Regions from separate parts of the Pseudomonas sp. NPDC007930 genome, predicted to be linked through region 2. Evidence: predicted binding sites of a transcription regulator. Region 2 holds the regulator's gene; the other holds the start of a gene.
The links. The regulator FliA, encoded in region 2, starts transcription of late flagellar genes. The targets are predictions, from matches to a motif close to CTAAAGTTTNNNNNNNNNNNGCCGNTAA.

Region 1: the regulator FliA is predicted to act here: its motif matches at 1,065-1,092, upstream of ACFZCE_RS09205 (methyl-accepting chemotaxis protein).

What each region holds. Positions count from the first base shown of each region.
Region 1 covers NZ_JBIBKC010000003.1:368,286-371,667, reverse strand. The annotation lists gene hutC (histidine utilization repressor) at 1-16, opposite strand, end outside; gene ACFZCE_RS09215 (lipocalin family protein) at 95-649, opposite strand; gene ACFZCE_RS09210 (hypothetical protein) at 646-900, opposite strand; gene ACFZCE_RS09205 (methyl-accepting chemotaxis protein) at 1,166-3,061, shown strand; gene ACFZCE_RS09200 (class 1 fructose-bisphosphatase) at 3,104-3,382, opposite strand, start outside.
Region 2 covers NZ_JBIBKC010000005.1:112,539-115,920, reverse strand. The annotation lists gene ACFZCE_RS13135 (chemotaxis protein CheW) at 1-253, opposite strand, end outside; gene ACFZCE_RS13130 (protein phosphatase CheZ) at 338-1,126, opposite strand; gene ACFZCE_RS13125 (response regulator) at 1,146-1,520, opposite strand; gene fliA (RNA polymerase sigma factor FliA) at 1,690-2,433, opposite strand; gene fleN (flagellar synthesis regulator FleN) at 2,427-3,260, opposite strand; gene flhF (flagellar biosynthesis protein FlhF) at 3,356-3,382, opposite strand, start outside.

The DNA of each region.
Region 1 (3,382 bases), on a different contig from region 2:
TGGGCGGTGTCGGCATGAAAACCCCGGAAAACAATGACAGATGGGGCGCAGTGTAACCGCGTGGCCAGCCGCTGCATATGTCTATACAAGCTGGCTATTTGCCAATATCCGAGTCCGAGACCCGCCAGATCAGCCGGCTGGTGTCATAGCCCTGCTGGCGGGCCTTGGCCATCAGCAGTTGGCGGATGTCTTCCGGTACCGTGCGGCTGCGTGACAGCAGCCAGAGGTATCGGCGGTTGGGGTTGCCGACGATCGCCAGCTTGTAGTCGTCGCTGACGTACAGCACCCAGTAGTCACCCTTGGTGATGCCCGGGAACATCCGCGAGAAGCCGTTATCGAACTGCACCCAGAGTTTGTCGGCCTTGCCCTTCACCTGCTCGCTGGCGGTGCCATGGGCCTGCTCCCACTCGCCTTGCTGGGTGCGGCAACGGTTGAGCACGTCGACCGTGCCGCTGGGGGTGAGCTGATAGGTGGCTTCGGACTGCGCGCAGTTGCGCTGGAAGAACATCGGCAGGCGTGCCTGCTCATACCAGGTGCCCTGGTAGCGTTCGAGGTTCACCGGCCCGGCGGTGTGCGGGGCGATGTCTGGCCCGGAAGAGGCGCAGCCGGCCAACAGGCCCAGTAACAGGGCCGCCATCAGGGCTTTCATTTCAAGCCCTGTGCGGTGTACAGCACCACTTTGTCGGCGGCGAACTGAATGCTGACGAAACGCTGGTCGTCGCCCCAGGTGCAACTGGTCATCGCCAGGGCGCCGGAGCACTTGGCCGGCTCGCCGAGCAGTTGTTCTACCGATGCGCGAGGCATGCCGGTTTCGATTTTGGAATAGTTCTCCAGCGTCAGCTTGTTACAGCCAGCGAGCAGGAGGCAGAAGGTGCACAGCGCCAAAACACGGGAAGACATCAAAACACTCCGAGCCAGGGGTGACCCTTGGAACACCGTAACGGCGGGCAGTTCCCGACCGATGGAAATTCTGATGGCCTATCGCCCCGGCACCGCCGCGCGCGAAGGGCCATCCATTTGAAATAACACCCTCACCTTCGGCAGATAAACGGTACCCATGGGCATTCATGTTTTGGTCACAAAGGCCGAAATCCTGACCAGCCGCGCTGGGTTCACGATACCCGGCGCGCACTCCGATTAGCCCAATGCCACGAGCCACCGAGCTATGCGCACACATAATTTGAAATTCAGCCACAAGATCCTGCTCGTTGCCGGGTTGATCGTGGCGATCGCCTTTGCCTTGTTCGTGCTGTTCAACGATTACCGCCAGCGCCAAACGTTGCGCGAGAGCACCGAAGCCTCGATGCGTGACCTCGGCCGGCTGACCACCAGCAACATCCAGAGCTGGCTGCAGGGCCGCATCGAGCTGTTGCAGTCGATGGGCCAGCAGCTGGCCAGCCAAGGCGCGGAGCCGGCCAACCTGCCGGGTATCGTCGGCCTGCCGGCGTACCCGGCGAACTTCCAGTTGAGCTACTTCGGCAGCGCCGAAGGCTTGATGTTCTCGGTGCCCGCCGGCAACCGCCCGGCCGACTACGACCCGCGCGCCCGCGGCTGGTACAAGGCCGCCAGCAGCGCCGGGCAAACCATCGTCACCGAACCCTACGTGGCCGCCTCCAGCGGCAAGCTGGTAGTGACCGTGGCCGCCCCCGTGCAGCGCGCCGGCCAACTGATCGGCGTGGCCGGCGCCGACATCGACATGGCGCGCATCAGCGAAATCATCAACTCGCTGAACTTCAACGGCCACGGCCATGCGTTCATCGTCAGTGCCGCCGGCAAGATCCTCGTGCACCCCGACAACAAGCTGGTGCTGAAAACCCTCGCCGAAGCCTTCCCCCAGGGCGCGCCCAGCCTCACCCCCGGCTTGAAGGAGGTCGAGCAGGCCGGCAAGACCGAATTCGTCGCCTTTACCCATATCGATGGGGTGCCCTCGGCCGACTGGTACGTTGGCCTGGTGCTGGACCGCGACGCCGCCTACAGCATGCTCGGTGAATTCCGCACCAGCGCGGCGATCGCCACGTTGATTTCGGTGGCGATCATCATCCTGCTGCTGGGTGTGCTGATCCGTGTGCTGATGGCGCCGCTGCACGTGATGGGCCGCGCCATGCAAGACATCGCCGAAGGTGAAGGCGACCTCACCCGGCGCCTGGCCATCCATGGCAACGACGAGTTCGGCCAATTGGGCATGGCCTTCAACCGCTTCGTCGAGCGCATCCACGAGTCGATCCGCGAGGTGTCGTCGGCCACCGCCCAGGTGCATGAAGTGGCTGGCCGCGTAACCCAGGCCTCCAACGCGTCGATGCACAACTCCGACCAGCAGGCCAACCGCACCAGCAGTGTGGCCGCGGCCATCAACGAGCTGGGCGCCGCCGCCCAGGAGATCGCCCAGAACGCCGCCCTCGCCTCGCAGCACTCCAGCGACGCGCGCAACCTGGCCAGCGAAGGCCAGAGCGTGGTCGAGCGCACCATCGCGGTGATGGGCCAACTGTCGAGCAAGATCAGCGATTCGTGCAGCAACATCGAAACCCTGAACACCAACACGGTGAACATCGGGCAAATTCTCGAGGTGATCACCGGGATTTCCCAGCAAACCAACCTGCTGGCGCTCAACGCCGCGATCGAAGCAGCCCGCGCCGGCGAGGCCGGCCGCGGCTTTGCAGTGGTGGCTGATGAAGTGCGCAACCTCGCACACCGCACCCAGGAGTCGGCGCAGCAGGTGCAGAAGATCATCGAGGAGTTGCAGGTGGGCGCGCGCCAGGCGGTGGCGATGATGACCGAAAGCCAGAGCCAGAGCGAAAACAGCGTGGGCATCGCCAACCAGGCCGGCGAGCGGCTGGGCAGCGTGACCCAACGCATTGGCGAGATCGACGGGATGAACCAGTCGGTGGCCACCGCCACCGAGGAGCAGACCGCGGTGGTCGATACCATCAACCAGGACATCACCGAGATCAACACCCTCAACCAGGAGGGTGTGGAAAACCTTCAGGCTACCTTGCGCGCCTGCGGCGACCTCGAGCAGCAGGTCAACCGCCTGAAGCAGCTGGTCGGCAGCTTCAGGATCTGACCCGGCCCGCCCGCTGCCCATGGGGCGGCGGGCAACCCCGGCTTACTGGTGGTAGCCGGTCACGCGCTCGACTTCTTCCTTCGACCCGAGGAACACCGCCACGCGCTGGTGCAGGCCTTCGGGCTCGATGTCGAGGATGCGCTGGTGGCCATCGGTAGAGGCGCCGCCGGCCTGCTCGATGATGAACGACATCGGGTTGGCTTCGTACATCAAGCGCAGCTTGCCCGGCTTGGCCGGCTCGCGGCTGTCACGCGGGTACATGAACATGCCGCCGCGGGTGAGGATGCGGTGCACGTCGGCGACCATCGAGGCGATCCAGCG
Region 2 (3,382 bases):
CTACGCGCCGTTCGCCCTTACGAAGGATGTCGAACACGTTCTCGGCAATGTGGCAGCACTCCACCAGCTCGTTGAGCTGGAGAAAACCCGCGCCGCCCTTGACGGTGTGAAACCCACGGAATATCGCATTGAGCAGGTCGGAGTCGTCGGGCCGGCTTTCCAGCTCGACCAATTGCTCGGACAACTGCTCGAGGATCTCGCCGGCCTCTACCAGGAAGTCCTGGAGGATTTCTTCATCGGCGCCGAAGCTCATGTAGGGGTGCTCCTGGAATTCGTTAAGTACGGCCCGGCCGCGGCGGCTCAGCGCCGGGCCTGGAACGGTGCCTGCAGCCCGGAATCAGAAGCCCAGGCTCGACAGCAGGTCATCCACGTCGTCTTGACCGGATACCACGTCATCACGCTTATCGGCATGAATCTGCGGACCTTCACCCCTATCGGGATATTTTTCTTTGTCCTGCTCGCGCTCCAGCTCTTCGCGGTCGTGGCGGATGCCGGCGAAGCGGTCGACCGAGCTGGCCATCAACACCAGCTTGAGCAGGTTGCCTTCCACCTCGGTGACCAGCTTGGTCACGCGCTTGATCACTTGGCCGGTGAGGTCCTGGAAGTCCTGCGCCAGCAGAATGTCGTTGAGGTGGGTGTGCAGGTTCGAGACATCGGCCTCGCTGCGTTCCAGGAAGGTGTCTACGCGCTTGACCAGCTCGCGGAATTCCTCGGCGCTGACCTCTTTGCGCATGAAGCGCTGCCAGTCGGCGCGCAGGTCTTTGGCCGCGTCGCCAAACCCCTGCACCACCGGTAGGCTTTGCTCGACCAGGTCCATGGTGCGGTTGGCGGCTTTTTCGGTCAGGCGCGTGACGTAGTCCAGGCGCTCGGTGGCGTCGGTGATTTGCGACGCTTCCTGGGCTTCAGGCAGGCGCGGGTCGATCTGGAAGCTGACGATCGCGCTGTGCAACTCGCGCGTCAGTTTGCCGACCTCTTGGTACAGCCCGCGATCACGGGCCTGATTCAGCTCATGGATCAGTTCGACCGCCTCGCTGAACTTTCCTTGTTCCAGGCTTTCGACCAACTCATGGGCGTGTTTTTTCAGGGTGGACTCAAAGTCCCCCAACGATGAATGCTTCGGCTCCATGGGGCCCCCGTAGGCTGAGTCAGCTGTTGACGCGTTCGAAGATCTTCTCGATCTTCTCTTTCAGCACCTGGGCGGTGAAAGGTTTGACCACGTAGCCGTTGACCCCGGCCTGGGCCGCTTCGATGATCTGCTCGCGTTTGGCCTCGGCGGTGACCATCAGCACTGGCAGGTGGCGCAGGCGGTCGTCGGCGCGCACGGTGCGCAGCAGGTCGATGCCGCTCATGCCAGGCATGTTCCAGTCGGTGACCAGAAAGTCGAAGTTGCCGCTGTGCAACATGGGCAGCGCCGTGTTGCCGTCATCGGCCTCGGCGGTGTTGGTGAAGCCCAGGTCACGCAGCAGGTTTTTGATGATTCGCCGCATCGTCGAGAAGTCGTCAACGATGAGGATTTTCATGTTCTTGTCCAAGTAGACCTCCAAGCAGTCTTAAACACGCCCAGCCCCGGGGGCGCAAGCATTCAAACCAGTTCACAGCAAACGCGACTGCATGAGCAGGCATGGCTGGCGTGATATCACACAGCCAACGCCCTGATCCAGCAAATCTTTTACAAAACCCGCAACTTTGTTACCGGGCCCGCCACTCACCCAGCCGGCTGCGCAAACGTGCCGCGCATTGGCTGTGCAACTGGCTCACCCGCGACTCGCTCACGCCCAGTACTTCGCCGATTTCCTTGAGGTTGAGTTCCTCGTCGTAATACAGCGACAGCACCAGCCGCTCCCGCTCCGGCAGGTTGGCGATGGCTTCGGCCAAGGCCTTCTGGAAGCGCTCGTCTTCCAGCCCCCGCGATGGCTCGCCACTGCTGGCGCCCTCTTCGTGGGTGCCTTCGTGCTCGCCTTCCTGGAGCAGGTCGTCAAAGCTGAACAGGCGGCTACCGAGGGTGTCGTTGAGGATCCCGTAGTATTCGTCCAGGCTCATCTTGAGTTCGGCAGCAACCTCGTGATCTTTAGCGTCACGGCCAGTTCGCGCTTCAATTGCGCGAATCGCGTCACTGACCATGCGCGTATTGCGGTGCACCGAGCGTGGCGCCCAGTCACCCTTGCGCACTTCATCGAGCATCGCGCCGCGAATGCGGATGCCGGCGTAGGTCTCGAAACTGGCGCCCTTGCTCGAGTCGTACTTGGTCGACACCTCGAGCAGGCCGATCATGCCGGCCTGGATCAGGTCTTCGACCTGCACGCTGGAGGGCAAGCGCGCCAGCAGGTGGTAGGCGATGCGCTTGACCAGCGGCGCATAGCGTTCAATCAGCTGGTATTGCTGCGACTCGCGAGAAGCCTTGTTGTACATCCGGTATCCGCTGGCACTCATGATACGGGCCCCGCACTGGTTTGCTGTACCAATCGTTCGACGAAGAACTCCAGGTGCCCGCGAGGGTTGGCGGGCAGCGGCCAGGTGTCGACCTTCTGGGCGATGGCCTTGAAGGCCAGCGCGCACTTGGAGCGTGGAAACGCCTCGTACACCGCGCGTTGCTTCTGCACGGCCTTGCGCACCGTTTCATCGTAAGGCACCGCGCCCACGTACTGCAGGGCCACGTCAAGGAAACGGTCAGTCACTTTCGTAAGCTTAGCGAACAGGTTGCGCCCTTCCTGCGGGCTTTGCGCCATGTTGGCGAGCACGCGGAAGCGGTTCATGCCGTAGTCGCGGTTGAGCAGCTTGATCAGGGCGTAGGCATCGGTGATCGACGTGGGCTCGTCGCACACCACCAACAGCACTTCCTGGGCGGCGCGCACGAAGCTGACCACCGAGTCGCCGATCCCGGCGGCGGTGTCGATCACCAGCACGTCGAGGTTGTCGCCGATTTCGCTGAACGCCTGGATCAACCCGGCATGCTGGGCCGGGGTCAGGTGCACCATGCTCTGGGTACCGCTGGCCGCCGGCACGATGCGGATGCCGCCCGGCCCCTGCAGCAAGACGTCGCGCAGGTCGCAGCGGCCCTCGATCACGTCGGCCAGGGTGCGCTTGGGCGTGAGCCCGAGCAGCACGTCAACGTTGGCAAGGCCCAGGTCGGCGTCGAGCAACATCACTCGCCGGCCGAGTTCGGCCAGTGCCAGCGAGAGGTTCACTGACACGTTTGTCTTGCCGACGCCACCTTTGCCGCCGGTCACCGCGATCACCTGTACGGGATGCATGCTGCCCATTCGTTCTTTACCTTGTCACTTCAGACCGAGGCCACGCGAGCCTGCCAGGGGCAGCACTTCACGCAGGTAGATTGCATTTTCCATCGCCCTTGCCCTCACCCGGCACGCTTGCCGGGGCTGTG